Regions from separate parts of the Alkalihalobacillus phoenicis genome, predicted to be linked through region 1. Evidence: a T-box and tRNA genes for the amino acid it is inferred to sense, from the RefSeq annotation. Region 1 holds a T-box; the other holds one or more tRNA genes.

What was found. The T-box of region 1 lies ahead of pheS (phenylalanine--tRNA ligase subunit alpha). A T-box ahead of a tRNA ligase gene usually reads a tRNA of that ligase, here a tRNA-Phe.
Region 2: it encodes a tRNA-Phe, which carries the amino acid that the T-box ahead of pheS (phenylalanine--tRNA ligase subunit alpha) is inferred to sense. The anticodon was not compared.

What each region holds. Positions count from the first base shown of each region.
Region 1 is NZ_CP154853.1:550,159-566,832, reverse strand. It holds gene AA0017_RS02535 (DUF350 domain-containing protein) at 489-902, opposite strand; gene AA0017_RS02530 (endonuclease MutS2) at 918-3,275, opposite strand; gene polX (DNA polymerase/3'-5' exonuclease PolX) at 3,333-5,051, opposite strand; gene AA0017_RS02520 (Ger(x)C family spore germination protein) at 5,189-6,340, opposite strand; gene AA0017_RS02515 (spore germination protein) at 6,343-7,785, opposite strand; gene AA0017_RS02510 (endospore germination permease) at 7,782-8,861, opposite strand; gene AA0017_RS02505 (CvpA family protein) at 9,451-9,990, opposite strand; gene zapA (cell division protein ZapA) at 9,983-10,270, opposite strand; gene pheT (phenylalanine--tRNA ligase subunit beta) at 10,570-12,993, opposite strand; gene pheS (phenylalanine--tRNA ligase subunit alpha) at 13,005-14,039, opposite strand; T-box leader at 14,495-14,733, opposite strand; gene AA0017_RS02485 (TrmH family RNA methyltransferase) at 14,813-15,577, opposite strand; gene sspI (small acid-soluble spore protein SspI) at 15,700-15,906, shown strand; gene AA0017_RS02475 (hypothetical protein) at 16,000-16,323, opposite strand; gene AA0017_RS02470 (hypothetical protein) at 16,494-16,674, opposite strand, start outside.
Region 2 is NZ_CP154853.1:4,141,364-4,158,037, forward strand. It holds gene ytvI (sporulation integral membrane protein YtvI) at 1-225, opposite strand, end outside; gene AA0017_RS19500 (MGMT family protein) at 2,107-2,412, shown strand; gene AA0017_RS19505 (DUF368 domain-containing protein) at 2,539-3,363, shown strand; gene AA0017_RS19510 (YybS family protein) at 3,655-4,590, shown strand; gene AA0017_RS19515 (DHH family phosphoesterase) at 4,602-6,566, shown strand; gene rplI (50S ribosomal protein L9) at 6,568-7,011, shown strand; gene dnaB (replicative DNA helicase) at 7,060-8,424, shown strand; gene AA0017_RS19530 (adenylosuccinate synthase) at 8,865-10,151, shown strand; tRNA gene AA0017_RS19535 (tRNA-Lys) at 10,361-10,436, shown strand; tRNA gene AA0017_RS19540 (tRNA-Glu) at 10,461-10,535, shown strand; tRNA gene AA0017_RS19545 (tRNA-Asp) at 10,558-10,634, shown strand; tRNA gene AA0017_RS19550 (tRNA-Phe) at 10,665-10,740, shown strand; tRNA gene AA0017_RS19555 (tRNA-Thr) at 10,750-10,822, shown strand; gene AA0017_RS19560 (peptidoglycan DD-metalloendopeptidase family protein) at 11,373-12,911, shown strand; gene yycF (response regulator YycF) at 13,461-14,171, shown strand; gene walK (cell wall metabolism sensor histidine kinase WalK) at 14,171-15,988, shown strand; gene AA0017_RS19575 (YycH family regulatory protein) at 15,985-16,674, shown strand, end outside.

The DNA.
Region 1 (16,674 bases):
CTATCCAAAAAGATCAAAAAAATCGCTCTTGCTTTTAGAATGGCGTTACTACACCACAAACTAAAGATGAGCGATTTTTAGACATAATCAAAAGTCTACTTTCCAAGATTATAACAGGCACCAGCTCTATCTCCCTAGAGCGTACGGACAGATACACCTAAACATGAGACTTCAAGATTTATAAATGTAAAGGTTGGCCCTGTGCCCCAGCGTACGGGCTCTAGCGGCAGAACCAAAACCCACCAAGCTAATCTCAATCAAAAATATAGCAGTTTCTTCTCTTTAAGGGCTTTAGAACAGCACCTTTTAGCTTAGGCAATAAAAAAGATATAGACAAAACCAGCAATAAAAAATAGAACACAGCAGCCAATTAAAATTTTAATTAAATTTTCCACAATACAAACTCCTTACCTTTCCCCAACCGTCAGTATAACTTTGATAATCTCGCTACTGACTTATCAAAGTTCTGATTCATTCTCCGTTCCATACTATAACGCTATGATACTAGCCCCAACGACATAAGAGATGCCAACGGACAAAATAAAAGAAATCAAGCCGACCGCTTTGTTATTATTAGCAAGTTCTTCATCAACTTTAAAACTAGGACTTAAAAATTCAAAGATAAAATAACTGATTAGCATTAAAACAAATCCTAGGACACTCCAACCGAGCATCGTGAGAATACGGTCAGATTGTTCGATCGAATGCCGAAAAATATTAGCGACGCCAAAGATTTTTCCAGCCGTTGCTAAAGCGACAGCAACATTCCCTCTTTTTAGCTCTTCCCAATTGCTATAAGACGTCACTAATTCAAAAATAGATAAAAAGACGATAAGAGCTAGCATGGCAATGCTATAGTAGGCCACTGTCATCATAATTTCATTTTCTAAAAATAAATCCATTGCCCCACTCCTTACCTATTTTAATTCAACAACCGTATTGCCAAGTCCGCCTTCATTCATCGCGGCATCTCTAGCTGCTTTAACATGTGGATGTCGTTTCAGTAATTCCTTCACCCCTTTACGTAGGGCCCCTGTTCCTTTACCATGAATGATTGATACAGAATGATAACCAGCTAACAATGCATCATCAATATATTTCTCTACTTTCAACATCGCATTTTCATAACGTTCTCCACGCAAATCAAGCTCTGGTTTAACATGACTTTCATTACCGCGGACCGTCGTGAGCGGCTTTGTCTCTACCGGTTTAGAGCTTTCAATAAACTGTAAATCATCTAAAGCTACTTTCATTTTCATAATCCCAATTTGGACAAGATATTCTTTGACATTTATTTTCTCTATAATCGAACCTTTTTGTCCAAAGCTTAATACTTTGACTTCATCTCCTGGATGGAGTGTTTTCGCTTGTTGGGCTTGTTTCTTAATTTTCTTCTGTTTTGGTGTTAATTTAGGTGCAGCTTCTTCTAAATGTTTTTTCGCATCAATGATCTCATGCTCTTTGACTGCGAGTCCCTTTTTTTGCATTTCTCGTAGCTCACGAATAATGAACTCCGCCTCTTCTTTTGCTTTAGCAACCGCTACTTCTGCTTCGCCTTCAGCTTGTTTTAAAATCAGCTCTTTTTCTCGCTGTAATTCTTCCATCTGCTTTTGTAAGTCACGATGAAGTTTTTCTGCTTCAAAACGAATATTCTTCGCTTCTATTTGTTCGGCATCAGCTGATTTTTTACTTTCTTCTAAAGAGACGATCATGTTTTCAACTTTATTCGAATCACTGTCAATCTGATCTTTAGCACGGTCAATAATCGCCTCACCTAACCCAAGTCGTCGTGAAATCGCAAAAGCATTGCTTCGGCCAGGTACTCCAATTAAAAGACGATAGGTTGGCTTTAATGACTGGACATCAAATTCAACGCTCGCATTCATAACCCCTTCACGATTGTAGGCATATCCTTTTAATTCACTGTAATGGGTTGTTGCGACAACAGCTGCTCCTCTTTTGTACACATCGTCTAAAATCGCGATTGCTAAAGCGGCTCCTTCTGTCGGGTCTGTTCCCGCCCCTAATTCATCAAATAAAACTAAACTTTGGAAATCCACTTTATCTAAAATTTGCACGATATTTGTCATGTGTGATGAAAATGTACTCAAGCTTTGTTCAATCGATTGTTCATCCCCAATATCAGCAAACACTTGTTTATAAACGGCCATTTTTGATTCTTCCTCAACCGGTACATGTAAACCTGATTGCATCATTAACGTTAATAAACCGACTGTTTTAAGTGTCACCGTTTTCCCACCCGTATTTGGACCGGTAATGATTAACGAACGAAATTCTCCTCCAAGTTCTATATCAATTGGGACAACCTCATCGGCATCAATAAGAGGATGACGAGCCTTTTTTAATAGAACATGGCCTGCTTCGTTAATTTTTGGAGAGGTCGCTTTTATCGTATTGGCATAATGGGCTTTTGCAATAATTAAATCTAATACAGCGAGTGTTGAAATATTCGTTAGTAGCTCATCGGCTACTTCCGCGACCTGCCTTGAGAGCTCTGCTAAAATCCGATCAATTTCACGGGTTTCCTTAACCTTTGCTTCACGTAGTTGATTATTTAAAGTCACAACAACTTGTGGTTCAATAAACAACGTTTGACCTGATGCCGATTGGTCATGAACAATCCCTCCAAAAGAACCGCGATATTCTTGTTTTACGGGAATCACAAAACGATCATTTCGGATCGTAATAATCGCATCTGAAAGCATCTTTTGTGTACTAGATGATCGAGTCATTTGCTCTAATTTTGAACGCACGGATGATTCATAGCTTCTCACCTGCTGACGAATCGTGCGTAATGTTTGACTAGCTGAATCTAAAACATGACCATTATCATCAATACACTGTTTAATTTCTCTTTCCACATCGGTTAATGGATAAATTTGTTCCACATGTTGATAGAGGAGAGGAAGTTCTCTTTCTTCCTCCTCAACTAGATTCGTAATAAATTTCTTTAACTGTCTTCCTCCATAAACCGTACTCGCGATTTCCATTAGTTCACTTGCTGAAAGAAGACCTCCAATGCTAGCTCGTTTTACATGAGGAGTGACGTCATAAATTCCACCGAACGGAATTCTCCCCTTAAAGCGAAGAACATTAGCTCCCTCACTTGTCTCCTGTTGCCAGACTAAAACTTCATCTATCTCAATAGAAGGTGTCAATTCCTGAACTTTTTTTCGTCCAAGCGAAGAGGAAACATGCTCCACAAGCTGCTGTTTCATCTTTTCGTATTCAAGTACACGCAATACACGTTCCATATTTTTTCTCCTTTAATCGATATCCCAATTTCCCTTTTTTATATACGATTATCAACTTTAATCGTTTCGTTTAATAAATTGTTTAAACTTTTCTACTGACCAAGTGTTCACAATTAAATCGACGTTGGCCATCCCTTTCACCGCCACACCAACTCCATACTTCATATCATCGAGCATATCAATATGATGGGCATCTGTATTGATCGCAATCGGTACCCCTAACTCATGAGCTTTGCGAACCCAATGTGACGCCAAATCTAACCTTAATGGGTTCGCATTTAATTCAAGTGCTGTATTCGTTTCCTTCGCAAGCTCGATTAACTGTAAGACATCGACTTGATACCCATCACGTCTCCCTAACACTCGTCCGGTTGGGTGAGCGATCATATCAACATGTGGGTTATACAAAGCATTTTTTAAGCGTTCCATAATCGTTTCCTCTGACTGTTGGAAAGAAGAATGAATCGACGCAATTACAAAATCGATGTTTTTCAAAATATCATCATCATAGTCCAACGTACCATCTGGTAAAATGTCCATCTCAATTCCCGTAAAAATTTCAAAATCATCGTATTTTTCGTTAAGCTTCCTAATTTCTTCATGTTGTTTTAATAAACGCTCAACAGATAACCCATTTGCAACACGGAGAAACTTTGAATGATCCGTAATCGCCATATATTGATAGCCTTTTTGCCGAACGGCTTCTACCATTTCTTCTAACGTATGAGCTCCGTCACTCGAAGTCGTATGCATATGTAAATCGGCTTTTATGTCTTTAAGCTGTAAAAACCGGGCATTCTCTTTAAAATGTTCAATTTCTCCATGATTTTCACGCGCTTCAGGTGGAATAAAAGGCAAATCAAAATGGGCAAAAAACGCTTCTTCTGTTTCAAAAGTTTTAAGCTCACCCGTCTCCGTATTCTCAACACCGTATTCACTAATCTTTTCATTTCTTGATTTCGCCAGCTGTCTTAAAGCGACATTGTGATCTTTAGAGCCGGTAAAATGATGCAGTGTTGTTGGAAATTCTTCATTTTTCACAAGACGGAAATCAACTGAAATCGGATATTCACCATCGACTTCAATCGAAACTTTTGTGTCACCATTGGCAATAACCTTTGAGATATTCTCTAATTGCAGTAGCTGTTCACGCACTTTGTCCGGTTCACTCGTCGCAATAATAAAATCTAAATCTTTAACTGTTTCCTTTAACCTGCGTAAACTCCCTGCTTGTGAAAATCGTTCTACATATTGGAATGTTTCAAGCTGTTTCAAAATCTTCTCCGCCACTGGCAAAACATGTGGAACTGCTAAGCGTTCTGGTCGTGTTGATGCCTCTTGAATCGCTTGTAAGATTTTTTCTTCTGTTTTTTTAGCAAAACCGGCTAACTTTTGAACTTGTTTTTCTTCACACGCTTTTTTTAGAGTTTCTACATCTACCACTCCAAGCTCTTGGTAAAGCTTACCGATTTTTTTGCCACCAAGTCCTTGGATTTTAAGCAATGGAATCAACCCACTCGGAACAGCCTCCATTAATTCTTCAAGCAGCGATGAAATGCCTGTTTCCTTTAATTCTGTGATCACTTCAGCCGTCCCTTTTCCAATTCCTTTAAGCTCTTCAGGTTTATCAATCTCGTTTAGTGAACGCTCATCGGTTTCTAGCGCTTGAGCCGCCTTACGATAAGCCGATATTTTGAAAGGATTTTCCCCTTTAATTTCTAAATAGATTGCTATTTTCTCTAATATTTTTATAACATCTTTTTTATTCATCATGATCGTTCCCTTCTCTTATCCCCATGATACCGATATTCCCAACCAAAAATCAATCTTTTGAATTAGAAAAGAGAGAAAGGCAGACGATTTTCCCTAAGTCTTTGCCTTCCTCTGCTAGATTATAAAAAACGAGTTACCTCTTACTCACCTATTTGTTTATTTTTAAAAACACCTGAATGGTTAATAAAAACATTCACATTTACACTCTGGATAGTATTTTCATTAAGCCACTTTTCACTTGATAAACGTTTCCACTCTTTTTTTCGCTTCCGATATAAAATATGTTCTAAATTCAAAAAATCGACATCATTCTCAAGACCTAATTGATATAATGTCATCAGTTCCTTTTCAATACTCTGTGCGGCATCGTCTTTCATTATACTAAGAAGACTTTGTTCATCCATTCGCTGATCGGCGTATCCTTCTATATTTAGCTCAATATCAAATTGAGGCTGGTTATTTTCTATATTCACTATTATTTCTGGTTCAATTTTATTAGCTACAAGGAGCAAATTTAAATTCTCTTTATCAGGAATAAAAATCGGGGCTCGCTCTGTTTCAGAGTCAACCCACTGCAGACCCTTTAATTCATCTAGTGTAAAAAAACCTTTATACTGCTCTTTATGGATAAAATAGGCACCGTTTAATTCCAACTTTGGTTCTTCTTTTTTATTTTCCACCCATGAATCTTTATTTACTGCAAGAGAAGGAATATAAGTTGTAAAACCTGGTTCAAACACTTCTCTAAAAAATTGATGCAATTTATATGGCTTTATCATTGAGCTTTGTTCATATATTTGTTCTGGCTCATGTAAAAGCGTTTCTAATGTTGTTTTACCAAAAAAGCCGACCGTCGATAAAACTTCTTTTATTGGCTCCTTCGTTGCAAAAATCCAAGGAGTTAACCGAAACTCAGGATACCTGCTTATCCCATCATAAATATGTGAAACCCCTTCTTCTAATACGGATTCACTAATAACAATCCCTGTTATATGAGCCCATAAGAATTTCTGTTGTGATGTCTCATACACTTCAAAAAAAGCATCAATAAAATTAGACGCCCTTGATTCAAAAACATACGTTTTCGTTGGCCCTCCTCCATCACCTTCCGTTTTCGCAATCGAATTAAACCCTATTAACTGCAAATAAAGGTAATAATCACCATCAATAAAATCTACCCCTATTGCAGTCGGATAATTCATTCGAGCAATTTCTTTCATATCCGTTTGACATCCAGATAGGAATAACACAATAAAGGTAAAATAAAGGCTAATTTTTAAACTTTTTTTCATCTTTATCGCCTACTCTTCTTAGGAATTGTTGAATCGAAGTACTTACGTTTTAAAGGATCTGTTACGAGTGCAGCGAGGTATTCTTTAAATCGTAAAGAGGCGATGGGTTCCAGATAAGCAACTTTAAATGATTCTAATTGAGCTAAATAAATGATAATACTCAAACAACTAATAACGAATCCATATACCCCTAAAAAAGTAGCAAGCAGCATACAATAGATTCTCAAAATAGTAACAGAACCTGTTAATGACTGATTCACTAGTGTATAAGTAGCAACGGCAGCAACAGCCATAACAACAAGTAAGGTAGGCGATGTAAGTCCAGCACGAATCGCAGCATCTCCAATAATTAATCCACCGACAATTGATATCGTTTGACCTACGGCGGTAGGCATTCGAATCCCAGCCTCCCTAATCAGTTCAAATAAAATTAAGATTAAAAAAGCTTCAAGTGGTAATGAAAAAGGAATTCCATGTCTCGAGACAACGATTGTCGCTAACAAAGGAAATGGTAATTGATCAATATTCACATTTGCGATCGCAATATAAAGAGCTGGGATAAAGATGGCGATATGTAACCCAAGAATTCTCATCATTCTTTGTAACGTGACGAAATAAAAAGGATAATGCACATCCTCAGGTGATTTTAATAAGGCTAATAAATTAATAGGACCAATTAAAATAGATGGAGATCCATCGACTATGATTAAAAAACGCCCACGTAATAAACTCTCCACCGCAAAATCAGGACGTGTAATATAATCAAAAAGGGGAAAAAGAGAATACGTTCGATCAGAAATCCATTGTTCTAATTGGCCTGTACTCAAGATACTCTCAATATCTAATTGATTTAAACGTTTTCGAACTTCATCTATCGTCCCCTTGTCGGCTTTATGCCTAAGGTAAAGTAAAGAAACCTTTGTTTGACTTAATGAACCTAGCTCAAACGTTTCATTATTTAGTTTCTCTGACTTTAATCTTTTTCGAAGCAAGGCAATATTTATGTTAATATCCTCAATAAAACCATCCCTTGAGCCCTTTAACGCTATTTCTGTTTTAGATTCTTCCGTATTCCTTTGTGGTACTTTAGCGATATTTACACTATAAAAATGAGAATCAGGGCCTTTATGAAGTATTAAATAACCTGAGAAAACCTTTTCAATCATTTTTTCTGTATCTTTTATGACCGCAATAGGTGGTAAATCTCCGCTCCGTTCATCAGAGTCGATTAAATGCGACATCACTCGATTCATATAATCATTTAGTTGGGTAACATCGATCATTCCTTCACTATAAAAGGCAGTAAAGTGTGGATCTTGAACAGGAAAAAAAGAAATGTCAGCATTTAAATGAAAAAAGTCTTTAATCTCTTTTTCGTGCAGCTTCCCACTTTGTAAAGATTGTTCAAATTGTTTTAGCTGTATATCCTGAGAGTTTCCATTCATAATTTCTGTGACCTTTTCCTTTCTGGTAAATAGCTGATTGATAATAATAAGAAGGTCATGCACACACCAAATATAAAGGCATACGGGTAAAAGAGATTCTTTAATATCGTTTGCATTTCAACATCACTAATTGGTGCATACATGGCGATCCCTAGAAAAAGAGTCATGGTAATTAAGAAACCTTTTTTCACTTTAGCAGATTGAATTTTCCATAAATCAGAAAGCAAAAATAAGCATAAGGATATTCTCACAATCACCCCACATAATAGTTGAAAAACAGCCATTGAATCGACATGAGAAATTTGTTCTCCAATCATCACCAATCGCCACTGTTCAAAAGCTGGGAAACGAAAATCAGCTGCAATATTAGGACCAAATGCAGAAAGAGAACCCATTGTCGGGCCTAATATTAACCCAACTAATAAAGTAAGTAGTAAAAATAAGTACAGATAGGAAATAGGTTTATCAAAATATTGTTGTAATAAAAAAAGAATCAATAAATCAACGCTTCCACCTAGCACAACGATGACACCACCAACAAACGAGGATTGCTCATCAACAAATAAAGGAAAAAGATAAGAATAATCTTTGTCATCTATCGTGAAGAAGGCTACAAAATATCCTAACATTGCAACGAGTGGTAAAATGAGCGCCGATATATAAATAATCGTCCTCAAATTCATAGCTGACCAAAAACATAACAAGAGGAAAGGGAGAATAATAAACGCTAACGCTGTATTTGGTAAAAAGTAAATATTAATATAAGCAATTAAATCAAAAAATGAGATAAAGCTAATCACCATAATATAGACCATAAAACAAAACATAATAAAGTTAGCAAACCCTTTTCCTGTCCGAGTTTGTAGCCATGTGCGCAAAGGGAGTCTTTGTTTATTTTTCTTTAAAATAATTGAGTAAATACCTATCCAAATCAAGAGAATCCCATAGCCAACGAGGACACAAAACCACGCATCACGCCTAGCTTCACCTAACAATTGTGGGATAATCAATACATGATTAGAAATGCCAATAAATAAAAGAAACAAAAAAATAAATTGAGTCCTTGAAAAAGTCATGTGTGAACCACCTGTTATATAAGATAAATCTAGTGTTTGTTTTGGTTATTAATTTTATGTAGTCATTTAAATCAGATAATCAATAAGGAAGAGTTTATACAGAGGTGGTTTTGAGTATGCTTACCGGGGATAGTTGCTTATTGCTCAATCGGAGTAGAGAGAGAATACTTCATAATTTGTGGATTTTTTTATGTTATAAATGATAAAAACCAATATGTTTATAAATCTAGTTTGATTGCTTTAGTTATAAAAAAGGTTAAATTCCCCAACAAAAACTAGGTGGACAAAAGAGACCTTGCTCAATAGTCTCTAGTTTGAAAAGAGCTGATGTGAGCTCGATATCATGGATAAGCCGTGCTAGAGCTTATTCGGCTTATTTCTCTGCTATCGGATTCTTTTTGCGCCGGTCTCTTTCTTTCACGGTGCATGCGCGCTCTTCTTCCCACTGTTTATTTATTTTAATCTCACCTATTCTCTTATCAAGAGCTTATAAATCTCTATACACAAAAACAGAATGCCTTTGTCATTCAGGCATTCTGCATCTCCATTTACCGATATACTGTTCCAAAACGATAGAAAACATTCATATTTAAAGTTCAGTGCTCACCCATAACTCACGGATCCACTCCGATAAAAATGGGGTGTTATGAATCATAGATTGGGCAACGACCGATGAGTGTAAAAGTTCTTGAACAACTTCTACTTGAATTAATGCCGCCACATTTAACAAAACGAACATGATTAAATAAGCTTCCACCATACATAATAGGCTCCCTAACCAACGATTCAGCATTCTTAAAATCGGTAAGTGGGCTACAAAATCAAGCATCGAACCTACAATATGTAAGGCAATCTTTGTTCCAAAGAATAAAATCGCAAAGGCAATCCCTCCGTAATATACACTTTCTGCATCAAATGCCGAGACAATTAATCCAAACGTGTTATCACTTGAGAATTGTGGATATGGGATCCATAACCTAATATACGAAGCGAGTACATCATAATATTTATACGCAACAAATATAGATACAAAAAATCCAACTAAATGAATTAATTGTAGGATGAAGCCTCTTCTTTGGCCGATAAAGAAACTACCTAAAAGAATTATAAGGATAATAAAACTAAGCATTTTTGTCCTCTCCTGTAACACCTTTTGCGTCTGCTATTTTTTTTAAGAGAGCATCACGCTCTTCAACAATTTTCATATATTCATCGACTACATTCACTGCCGTTAGTACAGCAAGTCTCGTCGTATCTAAATAAGGATTTCTTTTTTTTATTTCTCGCATTTTTTGGTCTACGCTTTGAGCCACTTCCTTAATATGCGATGGTGGCTCTTTTCCGACAACGGTATAAGCTTGCCCATAAATTGACACGGTTGTCCGTTGCTTTTGTTTATCATCTGCCACCTAAATGCCTCCTGTCTAAAAACAACTAACGATTCATTCATTTTAAAATAGTTCAAACCTAACTTATATCATATCACGAAGCATGAATAATGAAAATATCGAGTTTACCATTACAAAAAATTACTTTTTTTGTAATGCAGTCTCTGGGCATTTCGATCCCACTATCTCGAATCATAAAAAACAGTTCCCTCCGTTTGACCTTTTATCTCCTTTAACTTTTAGACAAAACAAACCATCCTAAGGGTATAATGTTACCTCATAAGATGGCCGTTTGGAGTATATTGTCTAACCTATTTTATTTATGAACGCAATGTTGCCCCTGTTTCAGCTAGGGCATTTAATACTGTTTCATGTTTTTCTGTTACTTCTTCATCGGTTAATGTACGTTCCGGATCTAAATAAGTTAACGAAAAAGCAAGTGATTTTTTCCCGTCCTCTAGATGTTCACCTTGGTATAAGTCAAAAAGACGAAGGCCTTTCAGCAACTCTCCACCAGCTGAAACAATAGTGTTTTCTAACTCGGATGCTAATACTTTTTCATCCACTACAAGGGCGATGTCACGGACGATCGCTGGGAATCTAGGGAGCGTTTGATAAGTAACTGTTTCTGGCTCAACGTTTAGTAATGAGACTAAATCGAGTTGGCCAACGTAAATCTCTTTTAAATCTTGCTCTTTTGCTGTTTTTGGATGAACCTGACCGATGTAACCAATCTCTTTTCCTGCTAATTCAACAATAGCTGTTCGACCTGGATGTAAGTCTGGTTTTTGGCCTAATTTAAATTGGAGCTTTGAGCTTAGTCCTAACTCTGCAACTAAACCTTCGACAATTCCTTTTAAAACATAAAAATCGACCGCTTTCTTTTCGCCTTGCCAACTATGCTCATGCCATAAGCCGTTTACGGAGAGTGCCAACATTTCATTTTCAATCGGTTGTTTCGTAATCGTTGCTTCATCTGTTTTAAAAATCGAACCTATTTCAAAAATAGCGATATCGTGATTTTTACGGTTTAAATTGTAACGAGCGACATCAAATAAATGCGGAATTAAACTTGTTCTCATTGTACTACGTTCATCACTCATCGGCATCGCTAAACCAACAAGATGAGCATTCTCTTCCTCAGCAAAACCTTTTGCCTTCGTCGGGCTTGTTAATGAGTAAGTGATCACCTCATTTAAACCAGCTCCTTCTAAATAACGGCGAACACGACGGCGCTTTGATTGATATTCAGATAAATGACCTTGAGTTGTCGCCGAATCAGGCAATGTTGTCGGGATATTATCATATCCGTAAATGCGGGCCACTTCCTCATATAAATCTTCTTCAATTTGAATGTCACTACGACGTGTCGGTCCAGTTACGTTGAACGTATCTCCATTCACTTCAACATCAAAACGTAATTGCTTCAAAATATTGACGACTTCTGCTTGGTTCACCGATAAGCCAAGTCGATTATTTAATTTTGATAGCTCCAATTCAATTTTTGGTTCTTCAATCGTTAGATGATCGACCTCAACGATTTGCTCGGAAATTTGCCCCCCTGCAAGCTCAACGATTAAAGTAGCCGCTCTTTTTGCTGCTTCACGAACTCGTTTTTTATCTACCCCTTTTTCAAAACGTGCACTTGAATCACTTCGTAAGCCTAAATCTTTTGATGTTTTTCGCACGCTAGTAGGATTAAAATAAGCGGCCTCTAATAAAATCGTTGTCGTATCATCTTGTACTTCAGATTTTTTACCACCCATGACACCGGCAATAGCCATTGGTTCGATCCCATTTGTAATCACTAAATGGTCCCTTGCTAACGTACGCTCAACCCCGTCTAGAGAAAGCATTTTCTCTTCTTCTTTTGCTTTACGAACGACTACTTCTTTTGAACCAAAACGATCATAATCAAAAGCATGAAGCGGTTGGCCATATTCAAGTAAAACATAGTTCGTTACGTCCACCACATTGCTAATTGGGCGAATACCCGCTGCCATTAAACGGTTTTGTAACCAAAGTGGCGACTTTCCAACTTTGACGTCTTTAATCACAATCGCCCCATAATATGGATTAGCGTCCGTATCCTCAATAGTCACTTCAACATCATTTGATTTTGAAGAGGTTGTATTAATAGATAAGTCAACTTGTGGCAATTGTACAGGAAGATTGTATAAGGACGAGACTTCATAAGCCACCCCAAGCATATTTAAACAATCTGAGCGATTTGGTGTTAAGTCTAGCTCTAACACATGGTCATCTAAGTTCAAGTGAGAAATGGCATCCGTTCCAACCGGTACCTCATCTTGAAAAACATAAATCCCTTCCTCAAATTCTTTTTGAACGAGTTTTCCATCAATACCTAGCTCTTGCAGAGAACAAATCATTCCCATGGAAACTTCGCCACGAAGCTTTGCTTTTTTAATTTTGAAGTTACCTGGTAAAACAGCTCCCACTTTTGCAACAATGACATATTGACCAGCGGCCACATTTGGGGCTCCACAGACGATTTGAACGACTTCATCCCCACCGATATCTACTTTACAAACATTTAATTTATCAGCGTTTGGATGTTGCTGACATTCTTTTACATAGCCAACAACAATCCCACTTACTCCTTTATTCAATTCATGAATAAAATCAATTTCGATTCCACCACGAGTCATTTTTTCTGCGATTTCTGCCGCAGTTACTTCTGATAGATCAACATATTCCTGCAACCATTTATATGAAACTAACATTGTTCTCCTCCTTATGCTCCGGTAAATTGGGCTAAAAATCTCATGTCATTTGTATAGAAGTGACGGATATCATCAATGTCATATTTCAACATCGCTAAACGCTCGACTCCCATTCCAAAGGCAAAGCCACTATATTTTTTCGGATCAAATCCACTCATTTCAAGTACTCGAGGATGAACCATACCGGCACCAAGCACTTCAATCCATCCTGTCTGTTTACAAACACGACAGCCTTTTCCATGACACATTCCGCAAGAAACATCGACTTCAACCGAAGGCTCAGTGAAAGGGAAGTAACTTGGACGTAAGCGAATTTCACGATCTGTTCCAAAAAATGATTTTACAAATGAGTCCAATACTCCTTTTAAATCACTCATTCGGACCCTTTCATCAACAAACAATCCTTCAATTTGCATAAATTGGTGTGAATGGGTCGCATCATCATCATCACGACGGAATACTTTTCCTGGACAAATGACTTTAACAGGTCCTTTTCCTTTATGCTTTTCCATCGTTCTTGCTTGAACTGGTGATGTATGAGTTCTTAATAAAAGCTCTTCCGTAAAGTAGAACGAATCCTGCATATCACGTGCTGGATGATCTTTTGGTAAATTTAAAGCTTCAAAGTTATAATAATCAACTTCGACTTCCGGTCCCTCTGCAACAGTGAAACCTAAGCCGATAAAGGCATCCTCAACCTCTTCAACAACGGTTGTTAATGGATGTTTTGTTCCCTTTTGAACAGGGCGACCTGGTAAAGTAACATCTATACTTTCTGCCGCAAGTTTTGCTTCCATTTCAGCCTCGTCAAAAAGTTGTTCTTTTTTATCAATTTCCTGCTTGATCGTATCACGTACTTCATTGGCTACTTGGCCAATAACCGGACGTTCCTCAGCAGATAATTTTCCCATTCCTCTTAAAACTTCTGTAATCGGACCTTTTTTCCCTAAATAAGCGACACGTACTTCTTGTAACGCTTTTTTGTCTGACGCCGCTTCTACTTTAGCAAGAGCCTCGACACGTAATTCCTCTAAACGTTCACGCATTTCCAATTTCCTCCTTTGATATAAAGCGAAGCCTGTTTGGTCAGAAGCGAGAAAAAATTAGGGGCGGCTTCTGAAGTCGCTTTTTGACTTCATAAGACGAACCGATTTTTCTCGAGCTTCTAACAGGCGTAGCTGGATTGATATAAAGCGAAGCCTGTTTGCTCAGTAGCGAGAAAAGTGCAGTTGGTTTACTCCACCAGCTCCATACCCTACGCGTTCCGCGGGTGAACCGGGAGCCTCCTCGCTAACCGCTGCGGGGTCTCCCGTGTTTCACTTCTCCCGCAGGAGTCTCCAGGTATTGCACTGGCTCCGTTTTGGTTATCCAAAAGCCATTCGGCTCAACTTAGTAGTAAACATTTCGTTTGGTTTTTCTCGAGCTTCTTACAAACTCCGCTCATTTTACTGAAACTTAGTAAGCCTTTTTCTTCATAGAAAAAAGCCATCATCCCTCATTAGAAAGGGACGATGGCTCGCGGTACCACCCTTATTTATAAGCATCAAAAAGAAGCCTATACACTTCATTATCATAACGAATCTTCATCCGTAACACTTTAATAAGAAATTTACTTTCCTACGTTCCAGCGTCTGCTCCAGAGCGAATTCAAATACTCTCACCTAAGGAATGCTTTCAGTCTGTGACATTCCCTCCCTATTAGGCAGTGGTTATCTTACTACTCTCTTTCGTTGCATTTTGCCATTTTCAGTTGTTTCTATTATATTGAAACTTCCATCCTGTTGCAACAAGGAAATATAAATATTCCCTCGTTTTAGCATTATGAACGAACAGCTTTTAAATAATACATTAAAATTCCCGAGGCCACCGCCACATTTAAAGATTCAGCTTGTCCAAAAATAGGGATATAAATATTTTGATCACACTCCGCTAAAATGCTCTTTTCGACCCCTTGCCCTTCATTGCCCACAATTAAAGCAAATTGAGATTGAGGTTCAACCGCCGTATAAGAGCTTGCTTTTTCTAATGCTGTACCAAAAACAGGAATACCTGCTGCTTTAAACTTTGGGATGAGTTCAAGAATATTCCCTTTAATAATAGGAATATGGAAAAGAGCCCCTTGTGTTGCCCGAACAACTTTTCCATTATACAAATCAACACTGCCTTCACCAAGCACAACACCCGTTAAACCAGCCGCTTCAGCTGTCCGAATCATCGTTCCAATATTTCCAGGGTCTTGAACCCGATCAATCAATAACCATTGACCTGTTGCCGCAATTTGCTCTGGCCATGCAGGCATGTGAACAACTGCCACAATTCCTTGTGGTGTATCCATCTCACTTAATTCTTTCAACACTTGCTCTGTCACAATGATGATTTTTCTTCGATCCATCTGCCATTGATTTTCGATTTTATCTTCATCGGTCACCAAAATGGCCTCAAATTTCAATTTAGCTTTTAAAGCTTCTTCAATTAAATGAAAACCTTCTAACAAAAATTGTCCTGACTTATCCCGACCTTTTTTAGCTAATAGCTTTTTCCAATTTTTAACTTGTTCATTTTTAACTGATTCTATTCGTTTCATTCCAAATTGCTCCTTTTTCCTCTATCCATTCATCATACCTATTTTTTTACTCATAATCCAGTCTCGTTTGGACAAACTAACGATGCAGCTTTCACAACAGAATGGAAAGGAGAATCATAACGATGAGCTTTAATTTACGTGGTGCCATTATGGCCAACATTAAAGGAAGTTCCGAACAAGATGTCGAAGCAACAATAGTTGATGCGATCCAAAAAGGGGAGGAAAAAATGCTGCCGGGTCTTGGAGTGCTATTTGAAGTGTATTGGCAACAAGCTGATGAACAACAAAAAGATGCACTATGTCAACAAATTAGTCAAGGCTTACAATAAAAAACTGTTAAATATGTAAATGTACATTCCAAAAAAAGGTGGACCAGTTAAGCTGATCCACCTTTTTATTGCACAATCCTTTTCTATATGTATTTAAGCACTTTGCTCCTTACATTTTGTTTTCACTTTATTCCCCATAATAATCACGGTCCACTGTTTCACTAAAAGCACAACAAAAGCTGTCACCGTTAAAACAAACACGTATGAGATTTCATAATTATTAAAGGTTAATTGATAAACAATAATAAAAAGCAAACTAAAAACGATCGTAAAATAAGAATATTTATACGATCTTGAGAGAATAGAATTTTTCTCCTCGATATTATCCAATCTTCGTATAACTTTACTGTAGTAATAAAAGCTAAACAATAAAAGAAGAATGAACAAGATTACAATGCTCCATTCGGCTGTAATCATACGCTCCCCCTCCTCAAAACGAAATGATTTCCCATCCATCTATTTTCCACGGCACGAAGAAATCTAAATTCATTATACTCTTTTAACTTTACGTACAGTTTTAAATAATGTTTCAGTTTTTTTACATGTTTTTTCATACATGCAACAGAATCCCCCAAAAAAGACTGCTACTAATACGCTCTGCTCCAATCAACTTCTAAATTCACTAAATATTCGAAGAGAGCATTCTCCCCTTTCACTTCATAATGCCTCATGCTATCGTCCATATCCTTAACAAATTCACCTAGCACGCTTAAGCTAGCTCTTAATTTAAAAAAACCTCCATCATCAACATAAAAGGATAAAGAATAA
Region 2 (16,674 bases), 1.3 Mb from region 1:
TGAACTAATAAAGAGAAAGGTTAAAAAAACAATTGTAACAGGTAATAACCGTTTTTGGCTTTTAAACCACTTTTGGAGTAACCGTACAAAAGGTTCTACAATTAAGGCCGCAAGTATCGCAAATAAAATCGGCATTAGAGCAGAGAAATAGACAAAAGCAAGTACAATAAAAGCTACAATCCCTATGATTTTAAGGATTTGTTTAATAGGTATTACCTTTTTCAAAAGAGAAGCCTCCTTCAATTTATATCAAACGAAATAATATCTATATGTATAATCTTATAATACCGTTTAAACGAGCAGATGAAAAGGATAGTGCGTTATAATCTTAAGAATATTAGTCTCTTTTTAGTTTCTTATTATCATCATGCAGTTACAGACGATTTATACACAGGAAATTGTATAATTTTGAAGGGGATGTTTTATACCTTTCCCGTTAATCATGCTGAAATTCGGTGGATTCATGGTAAGCCAAAAATGTATCATTAACCTCTTTCGACAAGGAAAGAGGAAAACCGATCGCTCCCGGGAGCTTAAGAATCCTTTGTGGCATGAGGTCCGTTCTTCTATGTTTCTTCTTAAGGAAGCACAAATAATTATTCATCATGATCTTTTCTCAGATGGATGGTGATGAATTTTTTCCAATTTGACATGTTCATGAAGAGAATCAGTCCGCTTTTTCTGCTTAATGGTTTGAACAACAATGTACGAGATAACCTACTGCTTTGTTCTATAACTAAAGGAGAAGTAACTTAAAGTTATTGGCTCAACTTTCGCATCGAGAAAATCCGTTCAACTAGTTGGCAGAGCGAAAGGGAAGCTCTTAAACAAATGCCCTTGACACGTTTGAAAAGCGAGAACGTATTATCACACCAAACGGATAAACTGTGCAGTAAGAAAAAATAATAGGCCCTCCGGCGGTCGCTCCCAAACAGACACTCCGCGTCCTTGCCGAGAACCTGACGAGCCTCCTCGGCAAGCCTTGCGGGGTCTCGCTCCACGGTTTATTCGAGGCTGCTGAAAAAGTTCTGTTAGTTACAATAGGGTTGGATGATTTGGCTTACTCCGCCAGCTGCATACCCTACGCGTTCCGCGGATGAACCGGGAGCCTCCTCACTCATCGCTTGAGGGGTCTCCCGTGTTTCACTTCTCCCGCAGGAGTCTCCGGGTATTCCGCTGGCTCCGTTTTGGTCAAAGAAAAACCAGCTGAGCCCTAATAGATCATCTAATGAATCACCTAATTATTTGAGATTCTTCCCCGGTAAAGGTGAGAATAAGACTTTTTCAGTAAGCTCGGTTTATTCCTGCGGGAGTGTCTCCGTATGGTTTTGTCCGCTAAGTGTCGTGGAGATGCTTGATGATAGGGCCATTCTCAATCAGCTATTTCTAACGCAGAAGGACCTTCTTCTTCCCTTTGTTGGTTATGAAACTAAATAGATAGTTGCCACCTATTTTTATCGAAACCAGCTCGATCATCTAGCTAACGTACAGAGCATCGACACTGATTTGTTTACAACTGTAACGGAATGAGTCATGGAAGGAGAAAAATCATTCTCAAGCTAATGTACGTTGAAGTAATGACTATTTTTTTATTCAATGAGAAAACTGAATCTAGATTCGATTCCATTATCTAGCGGACAAACAGACACGGAGACTCCCGCAGGAATAAACCGTCCAATGAGACCCCGCAAGCGTGCTGAGGAGGCTCATGAGGTTCCTGCAGGACGCGGAGTGTCTGTTTGGGAGCGACCGCCGGAGGGCCTAAGCGACAACCGAAGCGCTTCATTTTAGTGAACAGTTTCCTTCAACAGCCTACGAGGAGATATGTTCAGACTGTCAACGATGAACCTTTTATGTAAAGTCAATCTCTATCAACGGTTAAGAAATCATACTCTGCGAAAGTTGAGTTATTGGCTAATAGTTGGCACAAATTGTTTTTTTTTGATTACTAAAGCTGACTAATGTAACCCTATTTTAACAAGTAACCCGTTTTTAGTGATTTCAACTTCTATAAAATAGTTTGATTACAGGCTTATAGATAATGCATGAACTCCACTACCAAATCGTCATAAGTACGTTAGCTTTGAAAGAGGTGAAAATAAATAAATGGAGCCATTTTTTCAACGGGTTTATAAAACGGTGAAACAGATACCGAAGGGAGAAGTCGCTACATATGGACAAATTGCTCGTTATTTGGATGCTCCTCATCATGCTCGTATGGTTGGTTGGGCTTTAAGTAAAGCGCCAGATGATGTGCCTGCTCACCGTGTTGTAAAAAAAGATGGGATTTTACCTCCTGAATCAGTTTTTCAAGGTGTTCCGCAAAGGGTGCTACTTGAAAAAGAAGGTATTCCTTTTATCAAAGAAGGGCAAGTGGATTTAGCGAAATGTAGTTGGTTTGAATACTTGTAAAATATGTTTATCCCTTTTATTATCTTTGACAAAACTCGATGCTTTTTTGAGAAAAAAAATGATACTATTAGTAAAGTAAAACAAGCTTAATGGAACGAAGAGATGAGATAGGAAGGATTTGAGTTTTTGTTTAAGTTGGAGCGTTTTTTTAAAGGAATGTTAATTGGACTTACTGAAGTTATTCCTGGTGTAAGCGGGGGGACAGTTGCTCTATTAATAGGTTTATATGAAAGGTTAATTGAAGCGATTAATGGAATTACGACACGAGAGTGGAAACGTCATTTCATTTTTTTAATTAATGTTGGTCTAGGAATGGGAGCAGCAATATTAATTGCAGCACGTGCGATCGGGTGGTTAATTGAACATCAGCCACATCCAACTTTCTTTTTTATTATGGGTCTCGTTTTAGCAATCGTTCCTACCTTATTAAGGGATGTTGATTATAAAAAGGAATTTGGAGCCAAACATTATATTTTGTTTTTGATTGCCTTATCATTAGTCGGGTTAACGGCGTTAGCTAGTGAGGATAAAGGGAATATTATTGAAATTTTTACGTGGCAAACGTATGTATTACTCTTTTTATCTGGTTGGCTTGCGAGTACAGCCCTCATTTTACCGGGAATTAGTGGATCGTTAATATTTTTAATATTAGGTGTGTATGCCACGATTATTGAAGCAGTTTCGACCTTCCATATGCCGGTCCTTATTACGGTTGGTAGTGGTGTTTTACTTGGATTATTAATTACGAGTAAGATCGTTCGATATTTCTTCTATTACCATAAGAGTTTAACTTATGCGGTCATGATTGGCGCGGTTGCCGGTTCTGTATTTGTTATTTATCCTGGTATTCCAGCTACTTTGGCGGAAATCAGTATTTGTATCATTACCTTTATATTAGGATTTTTCGTGGCTTACTTACTTGGGAAAGTTAATAAAAAAGCGACCGTTTAAGTGAATAAAGGCGGTACTTGTTTCGGCTGCCATGAATTGAAAGGAATGAGCCATTCTTTCAACTGTCGAAAACCTCCATTACGGGGGTTTTTTACTTATATAATAGGTGATCGCTTTCCCTGAAGACTTAAATAAGCTAAAATAGACAAAGATATGGAAAACTGTGAAAGATGTTTCGATAATTGCGTTCATTTTTGCGTATTTTATAGTTAAGGATGCTTTAGTTTACCTTGAAACATCTTCAACTTGAAGAAGCTAAAACTTATGAGTTTGGCAAAATGAGGTGAACTAGTGGAACAACGACGAACGTTAATTGAGGGAGCGATGATGGCGGCGCTTTTTTCAATTATTCTTTTAGCTACATTATTTATCCCTATATTAGGAATTTTATTTTTATGGTTTTTACCATTACCCTTTATCATATTTGGAGTTCGAGCTGGCTTAAAAGCGAATGGAATTACATGGCTTGTTGCGATGTTTTTAGCTCTTATTTTAACAGGGCCACTTGGGTTGTTAATTGCTTTATTTTTTGGAACATGCGGGCTTGTGATAGGAGAGATTTATCGTCGTAATTTAGGTGGTTTTTCTCAAATATTAGGAGCTGGATTGACCTTTACGACCGCTATGGTGATTGCTTATGTGGTCAGTACTGCGATTTTTGGTATCGATCCAATGACCGCTGGGCGTGATTCAATGTATCTTCAAATTGATTTTGTTAAGTCGACTTTAGGTTCGATGGGGAATACAGAAGCGATTGAGCAAATGTATCAAATGGCTGATTTACTTCTTTATTTAGCTCCCCTTATGATTGTGATGAGTGGGGTTACCATAGCTGTAATAACGGTTGCTTTAAGTAATATGGTACTCAAACGTCTTGGATTTAAGTATAAGAAGATGCCACCTTTTAGAGAGTGGAAGTTTCCGCGTTCCTTTATTTGGTATTTTTTACTTGTTATGATACTTTCCTTAATTGGCTTTGAAGAAGGAACAACGATGTTCTTAGCTATTACTAACCTTTACTTTCTTCTTGGGTTTGTGATGATTGTGCAAGGGTTTAGTTTTATTTTTAATTATTTTCATACAGTCAATAAGTCAAAAGCATGGCCTATTGTCATCGTCGTTGTTTGCTTTTTGTTTTCGCCATTAATGGAAATCGTCAAAATTCTAGGGATAATCGATCTAGGCTTTGATTTACGAACGTGGATTAAGAATAAGAAGAAAAAATAGGAGCTGACCATATGCCGAAGTTCTTACTGAGACACCTGTCTGGATATCATGTAATCGGCTTGTTTCTTTTCACCGGATTATTAGTAGGGATCGTAACATTTTATAATTGGAAGCTCGGTCTTATTACTTTCATTCTGTTATTAGGTCTATTGATTTATGCTTGGCAAGCGAAAGATGCGTTTATCAAAGATATGGAGGAGTATGTCTCGACTCTTTCCTACCGTGTCCAAAAGGCCGGAGAAGAAGCGGTTTTGAATTTACCTGTTGGAATGCTTCTTTATAACGAGCATTTAAAAATTCAGTGGATGAATCCGTTTGTAAGCTCAATTATCGACAAAGATACGATCGGTGAAGGTTTACAGGAAGTTCATGAAAAGTTAGTTGAGATGATTGAAGAGAATATAGATGAAGAGATTATTTCGATCGAGTCCAATTCCTATCATGTCCAGTTAAAACAAGATGAACGCCTGTTTTATTTAATTGATGTGACAGAAGTAGAAGAAACTAAAAGGTTATTTGTTAACACGCAGACGGTCGTCGCCTTTCTTTTACTTGATAACTATGATGATGTGACCCAAGGGTTGGAGGAGCAAGTTCGGAGTAAGCTAGTAAGTCAAATCACTCAAGCGATTAATAATTGGGGACAGGAGTATGATATTTTCCTCAGACGAACATCCTCAGACCGATTTATCGCGATTATGAATCATCGTGTTTTAAAAAAGATTGAACAAAATAAATTTGAGCTTATAGACCAAGTTCGTGAAATTTCAGGAAAAGAAAAAGTCCCACTGACGTTAAGTATTGGAATTGGTACGGGGGATACGTCAATTCGTGAATTAGGTCAACTGGCTCAATCAAGCTTAGATTTAGCGTTAGGTCGAGGTGGAGATCAAGTCGCGATCAAGCAGAAAAATGGGAAATTTCGTTTTTATGGGGGCAAATCGAATGCGGTCGAGAAAAGGACGCGTGTTCGAGCAAGAGTGATATCCCATGCTTTACGTGATTTTGTTTTAGATAGTGATCAAGTGATGGTGATGGGCCATAAAAACCCTGATATGGACGCCATTGGTGCCGCTATTGGTGTGTTAAAAATTGCGGAAGTGAATCAAAAGGAAGGTTATGTGATTTTAGATTCTAACGATGTTAATCCTGATGTGGGACGTTTAATGGAGGAAATTGAAGTTCATGATCATTTATGGTCGCAATTTATTACTCCAGAAGAAGCGTTAGAGGAAGTAACAGAAAAGACCTTACTCGTTATTGTCGATACGCATAAGCCGAGTATGGTAATTGAAGAGAAGTTATTAGAGCGGGTTGAGCGAATTGTTGTCCTTGATCATCACCGTCGTGGCGAGGAATTTATTAATGATCCTGTTCTCGTGTATATGGAACCTTATGCCTCATCAACAGCAGAGCTTGTCACAGAGCTATTAGAATATCAACCAAAGAAATTGAAGCTCGATCGTTTAGAAGCGACGGCTCTTTTAGCTGGAATTGTTGTCGATACAAAAAGTTTCTCCAATCGAACAGGCGCGAGAACCTTTGATGCGGCCTCTTATTTACGTTCCAATGGGGCGGATACGACGCTTGTTCAAAATTTGTTAAAAGAAGATTTGGATCACTATGTGAAAAGAGCACAGCTGGTCGAAAATACGGAATACTATCGCCAAGGATATGCGATTGCTACGGCAGATGAGAACGAGACCTTTAATCAGATAACGATTGCCCAAGCGGCGGATACATTGTTGACGATGAAAGGGGTAGACGCTTCTTTTGTCATCTCCAACCGTACGGATGGCTGTGTCTCGATTAGTGCACGCTCTTTAGGGAACGTAAATGTTCAACTCATTATGGAACATTTAGGTGGTGGTGGCCATCTTACAAATGCTGCTACTCAAATAGAAAATGTTACAATAGAAGAAGCGAAAGTAAAATTGCAAGAAGTGATTGATGAAACATTAGAAGGGGGAAATTAAAGTGAAAGTCATATTCTTAAGTGATGTAAAAGGAAAAGGAAAAAAAGGCGAAGTGAAAAACGTGTCAGAAGGGTATGCACGTAATTTCCTATTACCAAAAAATTTGGCAGTAGAAGCAACAAACTCTAATGTAAAAGATTTAGAGGCGAAAAAGAAAAGTGTTCAAAAAAAGACAGAAGAAGAGTTAGAGGAAGCCAAAGCGTATCAAGCGAAATTAGAAGCAGCAGAAGTGACGATTAAGGCAAAGTCAGGTGAGGGTGGCCGTTTGTTTGGGGCTGTCTCAACTAAACAAATTGCGGAGACATTAGCTTCCATGAAACTAAAAGTAGATAAACGTAAAATTTTGCTTGATGATCCGATTCGTTCTTTAGGCTATACAAATGTGCCGATTAAAATTCATCCAGAGGTTATTGCTACTGTTAAGGTTCATGTTGTCGAACAATAAGAAGCAGTTATTGTTAACAGAGCGATTCCTGAGAAAGGAAAATTGAGTATGAGTGATTTATTTGCTGACCGCACACCACCGCAAAATATAGAAGCTGAGCAAGCTGTATTGGGGGCGATCTTTTTAGAGGATACGGCTCTCGTTACGGCATCTGAGCGTTTACAGCCAGAAGATTTTTACCGAGCGGCTCATCAACGAATCTATGAAATCATGCTTGATCTTGCCGAAAAGGGAGAACCTGTTGACTTAGTCACGTTGACCTCAGAGCTTCAGGACCGAAAATGGCTAGATGACATTGGTGGAATGGCTTATTTGGCTGATTTGGCAAATGCCGTGCCTACCGCTGCTAATGTGGAGTACTATAGCCGCATCGTTGAAGAAAAATCGGTTTTAAGACGTCTCATCCGCGTGGCGACCAATATTGCCGCAGAAGGATACACGAGTGAAGATGAAGTGGATGCCATTTTAGATGATGCAGAGAAAACGATTTTAGATGTAGCTCAACGTAAAAATACAAGTGCCTTTGTTTCCATCAAAGACGTACTTGTTGAAACATATGAAAACATTGAAATGCTTCAAAATCAAAAAGGCGATATTACTGGGATTCCAACCGGCTTTGTTGAGCTTGATAAAATGACAGCTGGTTTTCAGCGAAACGATTTAATTATTGTCGCGGCCAGACCTTCTGTTGGTAAAACAGCCTTTGCTTTAAACATTGCTCAAAACGTCGCCACAAAGACGGATGAGAATGTCGCGATTTTCAGTTTGGAGATGGGAGCGAGCCAGCTTGTGCAACGTATGTTGTGTGCAGAAGGGAATATTGATGCCCAACGTATGAGAACAGGAGCCTTAACGTCTGAGGATTGGCAAAAGTTAACGATGGCGATGGGAAGTTTAGCGAAAGCGGGTATTTATATTGATGATACCCCCGGAATCAAAGTTGGTGAAATTCGAGCTAAATGCCGTCGTTTAAAACAAGAAAGCGGTCTTGGTATGATTATGATTGATTACTTGCAGCTCATTCAAGGGAATGGCCGTAGTGGCGAAAACCGTCAACAGGAAGTGTCTGAGATTTCACGTACATTAAAGGGGATTGCCAGGGAGTTAGAAGTGCCGGTTATTGCCCTTTCACAGCTATCTCGTGGCGTAGAATCAAGGCAAGATAAACGCCCAATGATGTCTGATATCAGGGAATCAGGAAGTATCGAGCAAGATGCCGATATCGTTGCCTTTTTATATCGTGATGATTATTATGATAAAGAATCTGAAAATCAAAACATTATCGAAATTATAATCGCGAAACAGCGTAACGGTCCAGTTGGGACGGTCGAACTCGCATTCGTAAAAGAATATAATAAATTCGTGAATTTAGACCGGCGTCATGACGAAAGAGATATGCCGCCAGGAGCTTAAGTTTGATTGTGTTATTGTGGAGCCGTTAAGATAAAGCTGCCACTGGAATTGGATTAGGTTAGTTTAAAGAGCAGGACTGTTTCAAAAGGTCATTCGACCATTTGAGACAGTCCTTTTTTGTTAATGAAAGATGTTTGTTTTGTTGATGGTGATAAGTAATGAAAAGAGAGTGCTAGGGAAATTAGTACGAATAAAAGGCTAATGAGCAATGAAAGGGTTTATACATATAATCGCAGCGTGTAGCAAATAATAGGATGTGCATTTAAACTTGAAAAAGCTTTCATTTATTAGAATTATTTGAGTGTTTTCACGAACAAACTAAAAATAATTTTACAATAATGTTCGTGTTTTGTTGACGTTTCACCCTTAAATTGTTATACTAATCAATGGTTTTTGAATAAAAATACTCGGCTCGTACGTCCGAGGCGGAGGTGCAACAGATGGCATCAGTTGTTGTAGTTGGTACACAATGGGGCGATGAAGGAAAAGGAAAGATAACAGATTATCTTTCAGAAAAAGCAGAGGTTGTCGCTCGCTATCAAGGTGGAAATAATGCAGGACATACGATTGTATTTGATGGAGTAAAGTACAAACTTCATCTCATTCCATCAGGGATTTTTTATAAAGATAAAGTATGTGTAATTGGAAACGGAATGGTGATTGATCCGAAAGCACTTGTCGAAGAATTAACTTATTTACATGAACGTAATATTGATACAAGCAATTTAAGAATTTCAAATCGTGCCCATGTTATTTTACCTTACCACTTAAAACAAGATATTGTGGAAGAAGAGCGTAAAGGTGATAACAAAATCGGGACGACGAAAAAAGGGATCGGCCCAGCTTATATGGATAAAGCGGCTCGGATCGGAATTCGTATTGCTGATCTTTTAGATAAAGAAGTATTTGAAGAGAAGCTTGTTCGAAACTTAGAAGAGAAAAATCGTCTTTTTGAAAAATATTATGAGACGACTGGTTTTACAAAAGAAGAAATCTTAGAAGAGTATTATGGATATGGTCAACAAATTGCTGAGCTTGTTTGTGATACATCTGTCGTCTTAAGTGATGCTCTTGATGATGGCCGTCGTGTTCTTTTTGAAGGAGCGCAAGGGGTTATGCTTGATATTGATCAAGGTACATACCCATTTGTGACGTCATCTAACCCAATTGCTGGTGGAGTAACTATTGGTTCAGGTGTAGGACCTTCAAAAATTAATCATGTGGTTGGGGTGTCAAAAGCTTATACGACTCGTGTTGGTGATGGCCCATTCCCAACAGAGTTAGTTGATGAAATTGGTGACCAAATTCGTGAAGTTGGGAATGAGTATGGTACAACTACAGGCCGTCCACGTCGTGTTGGTTGGTTTGATTCAGTTGTCGTTCGCCATGCACGTCGTGTGAGTGGATTGACGGATCTTTCATTAAACTCAATCGACGTTTTAACAGGGATTGAAACATTAAAGATTTGTACCGCTTATAAATATCGTGGTGAAGTTGTCGAAGAATTCCCTGCAAGTCTTAAAGTTCTTGCAGAATGTGAACCTGTTTATGAAGAATTACCTGGTTGGACGGAAGATATTACAGGAGTAAAATCTTTACATGAACTTCCAGAAAATGCTCGTCATTATATTGAGCGTGTTTCCCAATTAACAGGTATTCCATTAACGATTTTCTCTGTTGGACCAGATCGTAACCAAACAAATCTTGTTCGTGGAGTTTTTGCTTAATTGCACTAGTTAAGAAAATGAAAACGGCGAAAATGCAAGGAAAGGCTTGTGTTTTCGCTACGTTTTCGATATGCTAATGAAGGTTGTTTTAGAAATTTTGTGTTTCCACAAAAAAAATAAAAATATTTTATAAAAATACTTGCAGTAGTGTTTTGTCTGTGGTATTATAAATCTTGTCGCTAAGGCGAGTAAGACAAGCAAGATAATAGGAGCCATTAGCTCAGTCGGTAGAGCATCTGACTTTTAATCAGAGGGTCGAAGGTTCAAGTCCTTCATGGCTCACCATTACTCTTAAATTTTAAGTGTATTGGCCCGTTGGTCAAGCGGTTAAGACACCGCCCTTTCACGGCGGTAACACGGGTTCGAATCCCGTACGGGTCACCAATTTTTATTTTATCTTTAATACGGTCCGGTAGTTCAGTTGGTTAGAATGCCTGCCTGTCACGCAGGAGGTCGCGGGTTCGAGTCCCGTCCGGACCGCCATGAGTTTTATATTTCGGTTATTTTTAAGTTGGCTTGGTAGCTCAGTCGGTAGAGCAATGGACTGAAAATCCATGTGTCGGCGGTTCGATTCCGTCCCAAGCCACCATTTTTTTATGCCGATCTAGCTCAATTGGTAGAGCAACTGACTTGTAATCAGTAGGTTGGGGGTTCAAGTCCTCTGGTCGGCATTTTATATAGATTTTACTTTTTGTTCAGTATGCAATGGCATGCTTTTTTATTTGGATAAATATTAGTAGAATTTTTTGAATGGTTATTAGTTGTATAAAAGGCAGATAGGAAAACTCCTATCTGCCTTTTATACTTGTTACCGTAAAAGTGCACCTGTTAGAAGTTAAAATCGTTTCTTATCCGATTAGGGTATGTGACGGTTTTTTTGTTTTTTAGGGAATAGTTGCAAAATCAATAAGTTGCCCTGTTGGTGCTGTTAGTGATTATAGTCATTTTAAGAAGTAGGAAAAGAAAGAATTAGGTTATTCACTATTGATTAAGCTGGCTAATGTGAAAAAGCAGACTTTTATCATGAATTTTTATCCAAAAAGATTACAAATCAATTTCATTTAGTAATATTGACTCACCTTAATTAGAATTATGCTAGAATGGGGGAGGTTTATTTGGTTTATATAAGAAAATTTCAAATACAAAAGCTAGATTATTAGATTATAAGAAAGAACTGATTGTACGTTTACAGGCAATTGGCGAGAGGATTTTAAAAGGATTATGATAGTTTGGAATAAAGTAGAAAAACAGCAAGCAGTTGATTTACGCTTAAAGCAACCTATTTATAAACACTGGATATTAGCGATGGTATTGCTCTTATCGATTTCAGGTGTCTCTAATGTGTTGGCTAGTTCAGATTTGATGATGGAGAAGGTTTATCATATTTATCTTGAAGAAGAGTTTATTGGGACAGTCGATGATGAAGAAGATTACTTGGGCTTTTTAAATGAGCTATTAGAAGAAGAGCAAGAGCGACATTTCGGGCTAACCTTTGATTTTAAAGAGACGATTGATGTTATACCTGAGCTCGTTTTTATCCCAAATGCGAATACGGAACAAACGAAAGAAAAGCTAGCTGAGTTACTAACGGTAAAGGCTGTGGCGACAGCTCTTGTGATTGAGGAAGACGAGGTTGTTTATTTGGCTGAACAAGAGGCAGTCGCACAGTTAAAAAAGCAAATGGTCTTAGAACAAGTTGAAGAGGAAGCTTTTGAAGAGTATGTGCTTTCTTTACAAGAAGAAGGTTCATTGAAAGTGAATGAAGAAGAAGTAGCGAGGAAGTTGCCCTCTTCAGAAAGTGGCGAGCGTGAACCGGTTCATACTAACGAAATGAATGATAAAGAGATTGGGTTAGAATTGGAAGAAAAGCTCATTAATTCGGTTTCTTTTACAACGGACATTGAAAGTAAACAAGTGCTCGTTTCACCTGAAAAAGTTAGCACTGTGGAAGAGGCATTTGAAGAAATAGAACAAGGAAAAGAGAATGAATTTTATTATGAGGTAAAAGAAGGCGATGTTCTTGGTACAATTGCATCTGAATTAAATTTATCGATAAAGGAATTGCTTGCATTCAATGAGGATTTAAATAAAGAGAGTGTGATCAGAGCAGGGGATAAATTACAAATAAAAACATTAGAGCCATATTTAGAAATTGAAGTTGTCGAGCATAGTAAAGTAGAAGAAGAGCTTGACTTTGACATAGAGGTTAAAGAAGATAGCAACCTTTTTAAAGGGGAAGAGAAAGTCGAGCGAAAAGGGATCCCTGGCTTACAACATGTTGAATATAAAACGGTAAGACTAAATGGCGAAATGGTTGAACAGGAAGTGTTGAATCAACAAGTTATTGAAGAGCCCGTTAGTGAAGTCGTTAGAAAAGGAACGAAGGAAAGATCAGAACTAGCGTGGCCAGCAGATGGTGGTTATATTTCAAGTCATCAAGGAAAGCGTTGGGGAAGCTATCATAAAGGAATTGATATCGCCCGACCAAGCTCATACAGTATTTATGCGGCTGAAAGTGGAACCGTTACAGCGGTCACAAGTGGTGGAGGTTATGGAAACTATATTCGTATTCGTCATGATAATGGCTTAGAGACTTTATATGCTCATTTAAAATCGACGAGTGTTCAAGTTGGTCAGAGTGTTACAAGAGGCCAACAAATTGGGGTAATGGGCTCTACTGGAGATTCTACGGGCATTCATCTTCATTTTGAAGTGACCCGTGGCGGTAGTCTATTAAATCCGATGGACTATTTACCATAATGAAGAAAGAGGCTGGGACAAACCCCTTCTCTGATAGGAAAAGCCGGTAACATTTTTACGAGTCAAATGTTACTGGCTTTCTTTCTATTTATTAGAACCAAAGTGGATGGCGATGAATGGTGCTCAATTCACCACTCCCGAAAATCATGCTCCGCGTCCTGGAGACCACTGAAAAAGTAGGATTCTAAGACTAAATGAGAAGAAACTTCATTCAATGTTATTCTATGCGTTGGATTACCAAAACGGAACGAGCGGAATGCCCGGAGACTCCTGCGGGATTAGTGAAACACGGGAGACCCCGCAGCGACTTGTCGTGAGGAGGCTCCCGGTTCACCCGCGGAACGCGTAGGGCATGCAGCGAGTGGAGTAAGCTAAATGATAAAATGGAATCTAACTCTCGGAGTTTTTTAGTTGCTTCATATGTTAGAAGGGAATTGAACGGATCGTCAAGAAGTGGTACAAGTAAGAATGTGAACTACTAAAGGAAAACCATGACTTATGATAAACTAGAGAAAGCACGTATTAAGTGTAGAACAGGAGCGTTGTTAGATGGATAAACGAATTTTAGTTGTAGATGATGAACGTCCAATTGCTGATATATTAAAATTTAACTTAGAAAAAGAAGGGTTTGAGGTTATTTGTGCTTATGATGGGATAGAGGCCTTAGCACAAGTAGATAAATTTGATCCGGATTTAATTTTATTAGATATTATGTTACCACATAAAGATGGGATGGAAGTCTGTCGTGAAGTACGTAAAAAGTCAGATGTACCGATTATTATGTTAACCGCAAAGGATTCTGAAATAGATAAAGTGTTAGGCTTGGAGCTTGGAGCAGATGATTATGTGACAAAGCCATTTAGTACAAGAGAGTTATTAGCGAGAGTTAAAGCGAATTTACGCCGTCATAAAGTAAGTGCCGATGAAACGACAGCACAGAAGGAGCTTGTCATTGGTGATTTAACGATTTATCCAGATGCGTATCAAGTGAAAAAACGAGGCGATACGATTGAATTGACACACCGTGAATTTGAACTGATTCATTATTTAGCCAAACACTTCGGACAAGTTATGACGCGTGAGCATTTGTTGCAAGCGGTATGGGGATACGACTATTTTGGTGATGTTCGAACGGTTGATGTCACGGTTCGTCGTTTACGTGAAAAAGTAGAGGATAATCCTAGCTTTCCAACTTGGATTATTACCCGTCGAGGAGTAGGGTATTATTTGGCTTCTCCTGACCCATTGGAGCAAGCTTAATGAAAAATAAGGTTGGCTTTTTTAAATCGATTCAATTCAAGCTAATCATTATTTATGTGTTATTAATTTTAATTGCGATGCAAGTTATTGGTGTTTATTTTACGAAACAATTAGAGCAACAATTAAGCGAAAACCATCATCAAATGTTAGCTGATCGTGCGGAGTTTCTCGCTTATAATTTGGCTCAAATTATGATTGATAGTGAACCAAATGCCGTTGAATCAGAGGTAACTTCCATTTTGCGTGACTTTTTTAATGTTGATAAGTCTGAGGTACTTGTCGTTAATGCTAATCAAGTGGTCGTTGGTACGTCGGATTTATCAAGACGTAATATCGTTGGTCAACAATCAAATGATGTCCTTATAAAACGAGCATTAGTTGGAACTGCTGATCAAAGAAACTTTGTCGATGAGCAGACTGGTAGTATTGTTCGTTCGATGGGTGTTCCGATTATAACGGCCGATGGGGTTATTGTTGGAGCGATTCATATTCAAGCTTCGATGGAAGAAATTTATTTACAAATGGAACAAATTAATGGCATCCTGCTAACCGGTACTTTTATAGCGTTAGGGATTACAGTTATTTTAATCATTTTAGTGTCTCAGACGATTACTGGACCAATTATTGATATGAGAAAACAGGCCATGCGCATGGGTCATGGTGACTTTTCGCGAAAAGTTCGAGTTTATGGAACTGATGAAATCGGTCAGCTGGCAACATCATTTAATGATTTGACCTCCAAGCTACAAGATGCGACAGCGACACGGGACCGGGAACAAAAGAAATTAAGCTCTGTACTTGCTCATATGACGGATGGTGTGATCGCGTCTGACGCTAAAGGATTAGTCATTTTGATGAATAATCGAGCCGAGGAGTTATTAGGAAAAGCGACTTATGAGGTCATTCGTAAACCGATTACAGAAGTGTTGCAGCTTGCGGAAGACTATGTCGTCGATGATTTATTTGATCATGATGAATCACTGATTCTTGATTTTAGTGATGAAGAAAACGATTATATGTTACAAGCGAACTTTTCGGTTATTCAAGAAAATGATGGACCGATTAATGGTGTGATTACGGTTTTGCATGATGTGACAGAGCAAGAGCAAATCGAACAAGATAGACGTGAATTTGTCGCAAATGTCTCTCATGAGTTAAGAACGCCATTGACGACGATGAAAAGTTATTTGGAAGCATTAGAAGATGGGGCGATTAGTGATCCAGACTTAGGTCCACGTTTTTTAGGGGTCACTCAAAATGAGACAGAACGAATGATACGTCTCGTCAACGATTTATTACAGCTGTCCAAAATTGATAGCCGTGATTATCAATTAAATTTTAGTACGGTTGATTTTGTTTTATATTTACATGAAGTGATCGATCGTTTTGATATGATTGCGGCCAACAAAAACATCCATTTTATTCGTAAGATCTCGCCGCAACTTACGTACGTCAAAATGGATCGAGATAAATTAACACAAGTGATAGATAATATTATTTCGAATGCAATGAAGTATTCCCCAGAAGGTGGAAATGTGACGATTACACTCGAGCATTATGGTCAAAATATCCGTGTTAGTATTGCCGATGAAGGAATGGGAATTCCACGAGAAAGCCAGCAAAAAATATTCGATCGTTTTTATCGAGTTGATAAGGCTAGAGCAAGAAGTATTGGGGGAACAGGACTAGGTCTTGCTATTGCTAAGGAGCTCGTTCATGCTCATCATGGAGAGATTTGGGTGGAAAGCATGTATGGACAAGGGACCACGATATTCTTTACTTTACCTTTTACGAAAAATAAGGAGGGTAATTGGTGAGATACGAACAAGTGAAAAACTGGATATTAATTGGTCTTGTCACCTTAAGTCTTGTTCTAACATGGGAATTATGGACCTTTCAGCCTGACTTTGACAATCCCGATCGAGATAATTTGACCACTCCTGATACTTTAGTTGGTGGTCGCTCGTTATCTATACAAGACGTGATTGCGGCAGAAGCACTTGTTGTTCATAATGGGGGCGATTATTATTTGATCCCAGCAGATAGTGAGCAATATCGTGATACTTATCAACGGATATTTCGTTCTAATATCGAGATGGAGACGACACCAATAGGTGATCCTTTCCCAAATGAACAAGGGGAGCAAGGGTTAGAAATTATTTTTCCAACGGCGATTCCTACGAATGTTTTGATGAGATTGTTTATTAACGAAGAAGATGAAGTAATAGTTCCTTTGACGGCGGTTAATCGTATTTATATTTATCAAAATCCAAATGGAGCCAATATGTTCATGCAGCTTTATTCAGCCATTGACCAAGATGTGGTCGTCCTCCGTTCTAATTTGGATTATCATATGTTTGCCCAAAATATGTTTAATGAAGTTGAGGAATTTATCCCAGCTGTTGGTGTGAGAGAACAATTGGATGAGCAATTGAAGGAACAGCTATATGTACCCGGTGAACCATACGAAGGGAAAAAGCTATCTTATACCGCCCCTTCGATT